One region of the Pontimonas salivibrio genome, then DNA from elsewhere that is predicted to be linked to it. Evidence: predicted binding sites of a transcription regulator. Region 1 holds the regulator's gene; each other region holds the start of a gene.
What was found. The regulator HrcA, encoded in region 1, represses chaperone genes, less so after heat shock. The targets are predictions, from matches to a motif close to TTNGCACTCGNNNNNNNCGAGTGCNAA.

Region 1 (4,192 bases):
CGTGCCTTTTTGTACCGTGCGCTGTGGTTACTGCGATTTCAACACCTACACGCCCGGGGAACTTCCTGAGGTGAGCCCGGAGGATTACCCCGAGCGGGTGTTCCAGGAGTTGGACTTTGCTGCTGGTGTACTCGATGCCTCGGGTGTGCCAAAGCGTGAAGTGCAGACCGTGTTCATCGGTGGCGGTACTCCCACTCTGTTGGCACCGTCCCGGTTGGGGCAAATGCTCAGGAGGGTGGACACACTGTGGGGAATGTCACCTCGCGCAGAGGTCACCGTGGAAGCAAACCCGGACACGTTGGATGCTCAACGCCTTGTGGAACTCGCGGCACAAGGGGTCACTCGGGTTTCGGTCGGGGTGCAGTCATTTGTCCCCCACGTATTGTCCACACTGGATCGAACGCACAATCCGGGCAGTGTCCCCGACGTGATCAGGGCAGCGTCAGACGCCGGGCTACAGGTGTCTTTGGATTTGATTTATGGCACACCGGGAGAGTCCTCCGCCGATTGGCAGGAGAGCCTTGATCGTGCGTTGGAGCTTGAACCCGACCACATTTCCGCCTATTCACTCATTGTGGAACCAGGGACCGCGTTGGCCAGACGCATCCGTAGGGGGGAGCTGGAAGCGATTGATGAGGACACTCAGGCGAGTTTTTATGAACAAGCCGATGAGACCTTTCGCGACGCCGGCTACGAGTGGTACGAGGTGAGCAACTGGTCACATACTTCTGAGGGGCTGTCTCGCCATAACCTCAGCTACTGGTTGGGCTCTGACTGGTGGGGTATCGGACCCGGCGCTCACTCCCACATCGGTGGGGTGCGTTGGTGGAATGTGAAACACCCACGGGCCTATGCCGATCGAGTGAAAGCTGGGCACTCGCCCGCGTTGGGGCGCGAAGTGTTGGATGAACATACTCGTTGGGTGGAAATGGTGATGCTGGGTCTTCGCACCCGACAGGGACTGGCGATTGATTCACTGACCGACCACTACCCGCCGGCTGGAGCCATTCTGCACGAGGCACTCGACGCGGGTTGGCTGCAGCCTGAAGCGTTTACTGCCGGTCGGGTAGAGCTCAGCCTGAAAGGCAGGCTGCTTGCTGATGGGTTGTCGGCGCGGCTGACAGGAGGCTAGGGCAGTTTTCAGGACCACGGTCTGCGCGCAAGTATCATTAGCAGTTGAGTAGTGAGACTGCTAAAGAGGAGGTGGCTAGTGGTTTCTGAGCGTGCTCTCAATGTCCTGCGAGTCATCGTCCAAGACTTCATCGACTCCAGCGAACCCGTCGCGTCGAAGGCGATCGCCGAGAGGCCAGGCTTTGGTGTCTCGGCAGCGACCATCCGAAACGACATGGCGCTGCTAGAAGAAGAAGACCTCATTGCCGCACCCCACACGTCGGCCGGTCGCATTCCCACCGATAAGGGCTACCGAGTGTTTGTCGACAGCCTCACCCACCACAAACCACTGAGTGCAGCCCAACGCTCGGCCATTGAACGATTCCTTGACCAGTCGGTCGATCTGGACGATACGTTGACTCGCACTGTGCGGATGCTGTCGCAACTGACCAACCAGGTCGCCCTCATTCAGTACCCCACCTTCGGCACTGCACGCGTGCGACACGTCGAATTGTTGCCGATGGATAGCGAGCGGGTCATGGTGATTTTGATCACCGACTCTGGTCACGTCGACCAAAGTGTTGTGAACTGGACAGAAATCCCCGATGACGCCGTCGTGGGCGAGATTCGCGCCACCATTAACGAAGCGGTCATGGGGAAAAGCTTGGACGACGTCCAAATTGCCCTCCAAGGCCTACCCGCTCAGGCCAGTCCCGAACGTCGGGAAATCCTTGAACGCCTCGTTGATGGTGTGTGTCGGAACCTGGAAGCCCACCGCACGAACCGCTTGTTGGTTGCTGGCGCGGCAAATCTTGTCCGCACAGAGACCGATTTTTCTGACAGTGTTTACCCTGTTTTGGAAGCGATCGAAGAACAGGTCACTGTGTTGAAACTCTTCACCGAAATGCAAGAGGGTGGTCAAGACGTGTTGGCCAGAATCGGGCGGGAAATGTCGGCACCGCTGTCAGAAACTTCGGTTGTCGCCGGGTCCTACCATTCGGGTGAAACCGACAAGGGCGTGGTGGGTGTGTTGGGCCCTACCCGCATGGACTACCCAGGAAATATGGCGGCCGTTCACGCCGTCGCCCGATACTTGACCAGATTGCTCGATGGGCAGTCAGGAACTGGAGATAAATAGCGTGGCTGTTGACCACTACGAAGTCCTCGGTGTCGCCCGCGACGCCTCGTCTGACGAGATTCGAAAGGCGTATCGCAGGCTGGCGCGGGAGCTACACCCCGATGTCAATAAAGATGAAGGTGCTGAAGACCGCTTCAAGCAGGTCACCCACGCCTACGAAGTCCTCTCGGACGCCCAATCACGTCAGCGCTACGACCGCGGCGGCGACGAACAGGGTGGGTTTGGTCCCTTCGGTGACATCTTTGAAACCTTTTTCGGTGGTGGCGGCCAAACTCGTGGCCCACGGTCCCGCACTGAACGAGGCCAAGACGCCCTCTTACGCGTCGAAGTGGACCTCACAGAGGTGATCTTTGGGACCACCACCACTCTGGAGATTGACACCGCGGTGGTGTGTGACAGTTGTCAAGGTTCGTGCTGCGCGCCTGGCACCCAACCGCGCACCTGCGATATCTGTCAGGGATCCGGGCAGGTACAGCGCACCGTGCGGAGCCTGTTGGGCAACATGGTCACCCAAAGCCCGTGCGGGTCTTGCCGCGGTTTTGGCAGTGTGATTGACCAACCGTGCCCGAGCTGCGCCGGCCAAGGCCGGGTCCGCTCCAGCCAGTCGCTTGAGGTGGAGATTCCTGCCGGTATTGAAACCGGGCAGCGCATCCACATGGCGGGTGCCGGTGAAGTGGGACACGGTGGTGGGCCCGCGGGAGATCTTTACCTGGAAATCCAGGTGCGTGCACACGAAACGTTCGAACGCCACGGTGACGACCTCGTCGCCACCATCGATGTCGACCTGGTCGACGCAATCTTGGGTGCTGAGGCCACTATCGACGCACTAGATGGCCCCGTGGACATCACTATTCGCCCGGGAGTTCAAAGTGAGGATGTATTGACCATCAAAGGCCGTGGTGTGACCAAACTGCGCGGAGCCGGTCGCGGTGACTTGAAGCTGCCCGTCCATGTGGTGACCCCCAGCAAACTGGGTGGAAAAGAAATTGACCTCGTGAAAAAGCTCCGAGAAATCAGAAAACCGCACCCGCCGACGCTGAAGGCCAACCAGTCAGGGACATTCCAGCGTCTGCGTGAGCGATTCTTTGGCGCCTAAACGCTGTGGCGCACCTGTATTTCATTGATCCATTTCAGCGCCTCATTGCAGGCGAAAAAGTAGAACTGTCCGGTGCTGAAGCACGCCATGCGGCCAAAGCGGCCAGGCTTCGAGTGGGCGAAAAGGTTCTGATTGGTAATGGTCGGGGAGTTCTTGCCACTGCTGAAGCCACTGAGGTGAGCGCCGAATCGGTGGCTCTGGTTGTCCTGGATGTCAGCCACACGAAAGGTTGGCAACCCGAATTGTGGCTCGCACAGTCTCTCGCCAAGTCGGGTCGAGACGAACAAGCAATCGAGCAGGCCACCGAAGTGGGTGTCGATCGGATTATTCCCCTCCACGCCCAGCGCTCAGTGGTCCGCTGGGATTTGGACAAAGCCACCCGCGGTGTGGAGCGTTGGCAGAAAATTGTCACTGAGGCGAGTAAGCAGGCGCTACAGCCCCGGGTGGCCAGCGTTGAGCCGGTGTCGACCATTGAGGCGTTGATTGAACGCTCGGTCGAGTGCCAACTCATTGTGTTGGACCACCGAGCTCAGGCCACCGTGTTGGACGTGCCAATCGATGGGCTACCAGAAGCACTGCCGATTGTGGTGGCTGTCGGGCCAGAGGGCGGATGGAGTGACCAGGAATTTGATGCTTTGTCTACTGCGGGCATTTCGCTGGCGAAACTGGGCCCGGGCGTCCTGCGCGCATCTAGTGCAGGACCGATTGCCCTGGCACTACTGCACGCCAGGCTTCGCCACTGGTAATCCCTTCTCACTCTCGGGAAGGCCTTTGTAGACTGTGGACATGAGTGAGCAAGAGCCCAGTATCTTCAGCAAAATCGTGTCGCGGGAAATCCCGGCCGATAT
Region 2 (4,192 bases), 390 kb from region 1:
AGAGGTCAAAGAGTTGGCTCAAAACGTGAACCAGATGGCCACCCGATTAGAGACCCTTGTCCAGGAGCAAAAATCTTTCGCTGCTGATGCCTCACACCAGTTGCGCACCCCACTCACCGCGCTGCAACTGCGGATCGAACGCGTCCGGGAGGGCCTCCCCGACAACCCCGAATTGGGGGAACGTTTTGATGAAATTGATGGCGAGCTCTCCCGAATGCGTCGCCTCATCGAAGGCCTGCTCGCACTCGGACGCTCCAGCGTGGAGGACGTCACCAGAGCACCCCAAGACATTGGGGCGATTGTTCGTGAACGGGTCGAGCATTGGCGCAGTTTGGCTGAAGAATCCGACGTCAGTATTCAGGTAGCCTCACCCGAATCGGCCATCGTGTGGGCAGTCCCCACCGCGACAGAACAGATCATCGACAATTACATCGACAACGCGCTCTCTGTTATGCCAGACGGCGGAGAACTACACATCGACGTCGCGGTGTCCGATGGGGAAACCGAAGTCCGGGTGAGAGATACCGGACCGGGGATTAGTGCTGAGGATGCTGAGCGGGCCTTTGACCGTTTTTGGCGGGGAGGTGCCACTCACGAAGGCACTGGGCTTGGACTCGCGGTCGTCAAACAGTTGGCGCTCTCCAGCGGGGCTCGGGTATCACTGGAGCCACACCCTGAAGGCGGCACGGTTGCCCGCGCAACCTTTTCCCGCACCGCTTAGCCTTCGCTTATGGGGCGCCTGCCACCGCACACCTCAAGCCCATGCGGTTGCGAAGCTGCTCATTACGCACTGAGGGGGCAGCCAAAGGCTGCCCCCTCAGTGATGATGTTCTTCTACTTAGAAGTCCATTCCTCCGGTGGGGTCACCGGCGGGAGCTGCCGAAGCAGGCTCAGGCTTCTCCGCAACAACAGCCTCAGTGGTGAGGAACAGTCCTGCGATAGAGGCGGCGTTCAGCAGAGCCGAACGGGTCACCTTCACGGGGTCAGCGATACCGGCAGCGAGCATGTCGCCGTATTCTCCGGTTGCCGCGTTCAGGCCGTGACCGTCTTTCAGTCCGCGCACGTGCTCGACCACAACGCCGGGCTCGTGGCCAGCGTTGAAAGCGATCTGACGCAGTGGCTGCTCGATGGCCTGGCGCACAATGTTCACACCAGTGTTTTCTTCACCATCGACCTTGAGCTTGTCCAGAGCAACAGCGGCAGCCTGAATGAGGGCCACGCCCCCACCGGCGACGATTCCTTCTTCAACAGCAGCCTTGGCGTTACGCACAGCATCTTCGATGCGGTGCTTGCGCTCTTTCAGCTCAACCTCAGTGGCCGCACCAGCCTTGATAACGGCAACGCCACCGGCAAGCTTGGCGAGACGCTCCTGGAGCTTCTCACGGTCGTAGTCGCTGTCAGAGTTTTCGATTTCTTGGCGGATCTGCTTCACGCGACCAGCGATTGCTTCAGAATCTCCGGCACCTTCCACAATGGTGGTCTCGTCTTTGGTGACAACCACCTTGCGTGCGCGACCGAGCAGGTCGAGGGTTGCGCCCTCGAGCTTCAGGCCGACCTCTTCGCTGATGACCTGACCACCGGTGAGGATGGCGATGTCTTGCAGCATAGCCTTGCGACGGTCACCAAAACCGGGAGCCTTCACGGCAACCGACTTGAAGATTCCACGGATCTTGTTCACCACGAGGGTGGCGAGTGCTTCGCCCTCAACGTCTTCGGCGATAATCAGCAGTTGCTTGCCCGACTGGATGACCTGGTCAACCACAGGAAGCAGATCCTTAATGGCCGAGATCTTCGAGTTCACGATCAGGATGTAGGGGTCTTCGAAGACCGCTTCCTGACGCTCAGCGTCGGTCACCATGTAGGCGGAGAGGTAACCCTTGTCAAAGCGCATACCTTCGGTGAGTTCCAGGGTGGTGCCGAAAGTGTTGGACTCTTCAACAGTGACCACACCTTCTTTCCCGACCTTGTCGATTGCTTCCGCAATCAGGTCACCAATGGCGGGATCCGCAGCGGAAATCGATGCGGTGGCAGCGATTTCGGCCTTGGTTTCGACCTCTTTGGCGGTGGAGAGCAGACGGTCGGATACGGCATTGACGGCCTTTTCCATTCCGCGCTTTAGGGCAATGGGGTCAGCGCCGGCTGCGACGTTGCGCAGTCCTTCGCGAACCATGGCCTGAGCGAGAACGACCGACGTAGTGGTGCCGTCACCGGCAACATCGTCAGTCTTCTTGGCGACCTCTTTGACGAGCTCGGCACCGATTTTTTCGAAGGGGTCCTCGAGGTCGATTTCTTTCGCGATCGACACACCATCGTTGGTGATGGTGGGGGCGCCCCACTTCTTTTCCAGCACTACGTTGCGACCGCGGGGTCCTAGCGTGACCTTGACGGCATCGGCGAGGACGTTGAGTCCACGCTCGAGACCGCGACGGGCCTCTTCATCGAAAGCAATTAGTTTTGCCATGTCAGTTTCTCGTCCCTCCTGGACGTTTACAGTGAGTCAAATTTGCACTCACAAACTGCGAGTGCTAATTGATTTTGGCACTCTCCGCCTGAGAGTGCAAGTGGACGATCCGGCGTTTACTCCAGCTCCACCTGGCCTGCCGGCACTCCGGAACCTTCGGCAGGAATCAACTCCACCCACGTTTGCCCGGGGGCGAGGAGGACTCGAGCGCCAGACGTGTCGGTCAACTCAATCGGTGCCTCGGGGGCAGCCTTCGACCAGCGCACCTCTAAGACACCACCGCCGGTGGCAACAACACCCTCTCCGGAGTCGACCATTCGAGTAGTCGGAATGTCTTGAATCACTTGAATATCGACTTCAAGCACGACGACGTTTTCCGCGGAAATCTGTTCACCCGAGAGGGCATTGTCTGGTGCACCGTTGGTTTGGTGACGCAGGTAAGACCCCCGCTCGGCGTCATACTCCCAAGTGGGAAAGGACGAACCGCTGAAGAAGACGCGCACCAGGTTGGCCGCCACTCCGTCAGTTGCCGCACTCGACTCGTCCACTTGGGTCGAATAGTTGAACTGCGGTGGGGGTCCCGAACGGTCCTGGAAATAGGACACCAGTTCGGGGGCTCGGACAATCACATTATGCGGAGCGATTTTGTCGCTACTGCGGTAAAAAAAATCCTCCACATCGCTTTGGCCATTGATGGCACTGGCGACTGGCGCATCAAGCATCGCCTCCACAAACCGCTGTTGACCGCCCGAGTAGGCAATGATTCCGCCAAAGGGGCTCACAATGTCGGGATCCATGGGACGGACAGAGCGCACCGGACCCACCTCGGCGGGAAGCGTCGAATGCCATACGGCCACATAACGAGTCAGGCCACCTTCGACCAGTTCCTCAAAAACAATGTCGGCCTGATCCAGACCCACTTGGGGCCTCGCCGCCGGAGCATTATCAATCTTTGCGGCAAGCGAAGGCAGGCTCGAATCGCCGCCATCCAAGGGAAGACCGGTCAGTGGCCAGAGGTCTGCATCGATTTCGATCGATGGCGATTCCGAGTTGTCAATCGGCGCCGACTCATCGGTGGCATCGCCACCGTCTGAACCCGCACCGCTTTGGCAGCCCGCCAGGAGCAGGGTCACAGCGAGAACTGAAGTGGCCGCTCGAATCGCTCTCATACTGCCCTCCCCCGTCATATTCAGACTAACGCCCGAAGGGTGTTAATCCGTGGAATAGTCGGCACCCAACAACACGGTGATATTGGCACCGGGATAGTTGTCGGTAAGGACTACCTCATCAATGCCCAGAATTTGTGCCACCCCAAGGGCTAACGCTTCGTCGTCTTCTTGCTGGTAGGCCACCAGGCTGGTCTCGACGTCTTGCGAATCTGCGTTCGTGAGGGTCTGATCCGGCCAGCCCTCATCGCTTAAACGCTCGCCCGCTCCGGAGGCCAAACCTGCCGTGTCGGTCCCGTTCAACACCGTGAGGGTAATGCCTTCGATCTCATCGGCCGAGGGGTTCACAATCGGCTCGACCGGCTCAGGTTCGGGTTCTGGCTCTGGCTCTGGTGCCGGTTCGGGTTCTGGTTCCTGCTCGGCGATGGCGATTTCTTCTGGGTCGAGCTCTAAATAGTTGTCCGCTTGATCAACCAGAATGATGCCCACCACAGCCACCACGGCACTCACACCCAACACGATTCCCGCAGGAATCAACCAAAAGCTTTTTGGCCGTTTCAGGCGA
Region 3 (4,192 bases), 460 kb from region 1:
CAAACTCGAGAGTGCGGGCCTTAGCTGTTGAGCGTGCAGGCGTGGCGGGTGTGGACCTGCGCATTCCACCGCTGTCGTTGTGCACCGATAACGGCGCAATGATTGCCGTGTTAGGGGCGGAGTTGATCAAGAGGGGCCAGGCGCCCTCGCGCATGGATACTTCTGCCCAGTCAACCGTTTCCGCCGAGCATGCTCAGTTGGGGCGCGAGGTTGATGGTTCGTCTAATGGCGGTGATGTGCCCGTGGATGATCCTGAGGTCACTGAATCGTTGACACGCTGGGCCCCCACCGACCCGGTCAGTGCGCCAGAAGCAGAAGCAGAAGCAGAAGCAGAAGCAGAAGCGGCGGAAGGCGTTGATTCTGCGTCCACTGGTAGCGAAGCTGAAGGCGAGGGCGAAGAGGAAGAACGTATTGACGAGGCCATCACCGGCCTACAGCCCACAGTGTCGGCTTCGACAACTAGGGCGCCCACACCGAAGCGACCTTGGCTGCCCACGGTGAGCCTCTCGCTCGGGGTGTTAGGACTCGCGCTGTCGCCTGCGCTTGGTGTGGGAGTGATTCCGGCCATCCTTGCGGTGGTGACTGGACACATTTCCAAGCCCTACCCTCTGGCAAGGAAGGGCACCGTGATGGTGGCTTTGGTCCTTGGCTATCTGGGTATTGCCCTGTCCATCGTGGTGGGTGTGGCCGCGGCAACACCGTTGGTTCGGGCACTGTTAGTCAGCGCAGGGTTGTTACTGCCGGAGGGTTAGACTTGTTTGTCGGCGCGGTCAGCCGGCGGCTGGGACCAGTCGTGTGGCAACGATTGCGACTTTCTTGCCCTGGTAGCGGGTGATGATCAGCGTGCCGGACTCTGAGCCTTGTGGGGAGAGTTGTTCCCGCAGTCTCGCGGGATCAATATCGACGCCTCGTTTTTTGATTTCCAGGGTGCCAATGTTGGCGTCTCGGACCCAAGCGACCAGGTCTTTCGTTTTCAGTGGCAGGACTTTGTGGACGGCGAAACCGGCGGCAAACACGCTGTGGTGTTCCTCGTCAGAGGTGATGTAGGCGATGCCGGGTGAGAGCATTGCGCCGCCCAACATTCCGGCGAGCTTGCCAATGAGCCGGGCCCGAATGACCGCACCGTCTGGTTCATAGAGGTAATCGCGAAGCGGCCCGATATCTGCGTCTGGCGCATCGTTTTCAGCTGTCAGTTCGGCCGAATGCTCAGCACCGAGCACGAGTGCCGATCGCCGAATACCCGGGCGGGCCAGCGCGCCCCACCAGAGGACCACTTCGACAACGCCGCCACTGTGGCTGACCCACTGTGCTTCGGCATCTGCGGGTATCAACTCGCGGTCCATCCCGGGCGCAAGCTTGATCCCACTGGGGCGTGTTCGAGCGAGGGTGAATGCGTCGGTGAGCGAGGGTGACCACTGTTCGGGATTGACAAGGCGGGTTCCGCCCTCTCGTCTTGCAGGATCTAGCCAAATGCCTTCGACGCCACTCAGGTCAACCTGAAGGGCATCAGCGTGTTCGACGGTGACGGAGTCGAACATAGCGAGGTTGTAGCTCGCTAGTGCCGCGGTGTTGTGGTCCGAATCGACAGCGAGGACGGATAGCCCCAGTGCGGCAAAGGCCATCGAGTCTCCTCCGATGCCACAACCCAGGTCGGCGACAGTCCTAATGCCTGCGGCCTGGAAGCGGCCTGCGTGGTGGGCGGCCACGGCAAGACGACTGGCCTGCTCCAAGCCTGTTTCGCTGAAAAGCATCTGACTGGCGTAAGGGCCAAATTTCGCTTCGCCTTTTCGGCGCAGTCGAAGCTGTTCGAGTGCTTGGTGGATGCGTTCGGTCGGGTGTCCGGCGCGGCGGAGGGCTGAAACAGTCTGAACGATGTCTGCACTCGAATCTGACTCGGCGAGAGTGTCGATGAGTATCAGAGTTTCGGACTGGAGCAATACGTCCGCATCGATAGCCACCTCGCTATTGTGGCAGGCTCCGGAGCGCACAATTTTTGGCACTCGGATTGCATGAGTGCTAATTCGTTCGATACAGTAAGACTTAGCACTCAAGTGGTGAGTGTGCTAACCCATTAGTTTCAGAAAGAGGTCAACCGTGTCGGTGTCTATCAAGCCGCTCGAAGATCGCGTAGTCATTCAGCAGGTCGATGCAGAGCAGACCACCTCGTCCGGTCTGGTCATTCCAGACACAGCTCAAGAAAAGCCCCAAGAGGGTGAAGTTGTGGCTGTTGGACCAGGTCGCATGGCAGGAGACAAGCGAGTTCCCATGGACATTTCCGTGGGTGACCGCGTGCTCTACTCCAAGTACGGCGGAACCGAAGTGAAATTCGGAACTGACGAGTACTTGGTGCTCTCGGCCAAAGACATTTTGGCGATCGTCGAGCGCTAACACACGCTTTCCTAAGAACGCCCCGGCCGTGAAGGCCGGGGCGTTCTTGTATGCGGGGCGGGGTGTTCCTCGGCGCTAACCTTGGGCAGTGACATCATCTGAGACGAAGAGTGTTCGCGCTGGCTATGGCTACGCGCTGGGCGCTTATTCGCTGTGGGGCTTCATGCCTCTGTATTTTGTGGCGTTGGCGCCCGCAAGCTCATTAGAGATTCTCGCCTGGCGAATTGTGTTGTCGTTGGTGTTCTGTGTGCTGATTTTGCTGGCGACCGGACACCTGCAGCGAGCGCTCGCGGTACTTCGAGACCGGCGCAGCGCGCTGCTCACCGCGGCGGCTGGGGTGTTGATTTTGGCCAACTGGGGCATTTTTGTGTACGCAACCCAGACCGGGCATGTGATGGATGCCGCGTTGGGGTATTTCATTAACCCTCTGGTGACGGCACTGCTGGGAGTGTTTATTTTGCGTGAGCGGCTGCGCACGGCCCAGTGGGTAGCCCTGGCACTTGGTGTTGTGGCGGTCACGGTGCTCGTTGTGGGCTATGGCGAGTTTCCATGGATATCCGTAGGCCTTGCGTTTTCTTTCGGTTTTTATGGTCTGGTGAAGAAAGGTTTGGGCCAGATGCCAGCCCTCACCGGGTTGACCTTGGAGACAGTGTGGGTGACACCGCTGGCAGTGGGTTTGTTGATCTGGATTGCGCTGACCGACGGCTTGGCGGTCACTAGCGAAGGCGCTGGACTCGTCATGTTGATGTCGTTAGCGGGTGCCGTGACGTCGATACCGCTGTTACTTTTCGCATCAGCAGCGAGGCGCCTGCCTCTGGCAACTGTTGGGTTACTGCAGTATTTAAACCCGATCTTGCAAGCACTGGTGGGAATCTTCATCCTGATGGAACCGATGCCTATCGAGCGGTGGTGGGGCTTCGCCATCATCGTCGTGGCACTTGGCGTTTTCATTGGCGACGCTCTCAAAACCCGGGGGTTAACCGGGAGGTAAGCCAATTTTCCCCAGGAATTTCGCGTCACGATGTTACAGGGCTGTAACCATCCTGTAGTGCCTTGGGCACCCCTGAGCGCTTACGATAGAAGCCGGTTGTGTATCGCACGACCCTTTTTCCCTTGAGGATGAAGAAGAGTATGTAAGGAGCATCATGAGCGTAATTTCGAAGGCTGGGAGTGGTTTTGCCATTCTCGCCGCCTCGGCGCTAGTGCTCAGTGGTTGTGCAGCGGCTGAAGAGCCCGTTGCCGAAGAAACCACTGAGGAAGAGACGACTGAAGAGTCGCCTGCGGCTGAGGAACTAAGTCTGAAGATTGGTACCGCCCTTCCGGTCACGGGAACCCTCGCGTTCCTCGGACCCCCCGAAGAAGCCGGTGTCGCACTCGCCCAGAAGGACATCAACGACGCCGCAGCGGGTATCTCGCTTGAGGTTGTCTTCGGTGACTCGGGTGACCTCGACAACAAGGCCTACGAGACTGAAATTCCCCGTCTTCTGAACGAAGACGTGGCAGCTATCGTCGGTGCCGCATCATCCGGTGTGTCCTTGCAGTTCATCGACCAGGTGACCAAGGAAGCTGGCGTGCTCATGGTGTCGCCCGCGAACACCTCGACAGCATTCTCTGACTACGACGATGCCGGTCTCTACTGGCGTACTGCGCCTGCAGACTTCCTCCAGGGTGAAGCCCTTGGAACTCTGTTGGCTCAGGATGGTCACGAGACTGCCTCGATGATCGTGTTGAACGACTCGTATGGAACCACCCTGCGCGACGAGGCCACCAAGGCCTTCGAAGCTGCCGGTGGAGAAATCCTCGC

Region 2: groL (chaperonin GroEL) is a predicted target of HrcA. The motif match lies at 2,503-2,529, and genes of this name have one in related genera.
Region 3: groES (co-chaperone GroES) is a predicted target of HrcA. The motif match lies at 1,994-2,020, and genes of this name have one in related genera.

Annotation. Positions count from the first base shown of each region.
Region 1 is NZ_CP026923.1:774,505-778,696, forward strand. It holds gene hemW (radical SAM family heme chaperone HemW) at 1-1,132, shown strand, start outside; gene hrcA (heat-inducible transcriptional repressor HrcA) at 1,211-2,248, shown strand; gene dnaJ (molecular chaperone DnaJ) at 2,250-3,344, shown strand; gene C3B54_RS04010 (16S rRNA (uracil(1498)-N(3))-methyltransferase) at 3,350-4,090, shown strand; gene C3B54_RS04015 (histidine triad nucleotide-binding protein) at 4,131-4,192, shown strand, end outside.
Region 2 is NZ_CP026923.1:386,887-391,078, reverse strand. It holds gene C3B54_RS02110 (sensor histidine kinase) at 1-721, shown strand, start outside; gene groL (chaperonin GroEL) at 839-2,461, opposite strand; gene C3B54_RS02100 (DUF3048 domain-containing protein) at 2,578-3,630, opposite strand; gene C3B54_RS02095 (LytR C-terminal domain-containing protein) at 3,673-4,192, opposite strand, start outside.
Region 3 is NZ_CP026923.1:317,501-321,692, forward strand. It holds partial or broken gene tsaD (tRNA (adenosine(37)-N6)-threonylcarbamoyltransferase complex transferase subunit TsaD) at 1-200, shown strand, start outside; gene C3B54_RS01755 (class I SAM-dependent methyltransferase) at 771-1,958, opposite strand; gene groES (co-chaperone GroES) at 2,095-2,388, shown strand; gene rarD (EamA family transporter RarD) at 2,477-3,379, shown strand; gene C3B54_RS01770 (ABC transporter substrate-binding protein) at 3,534-4,192, shown strand, end outside.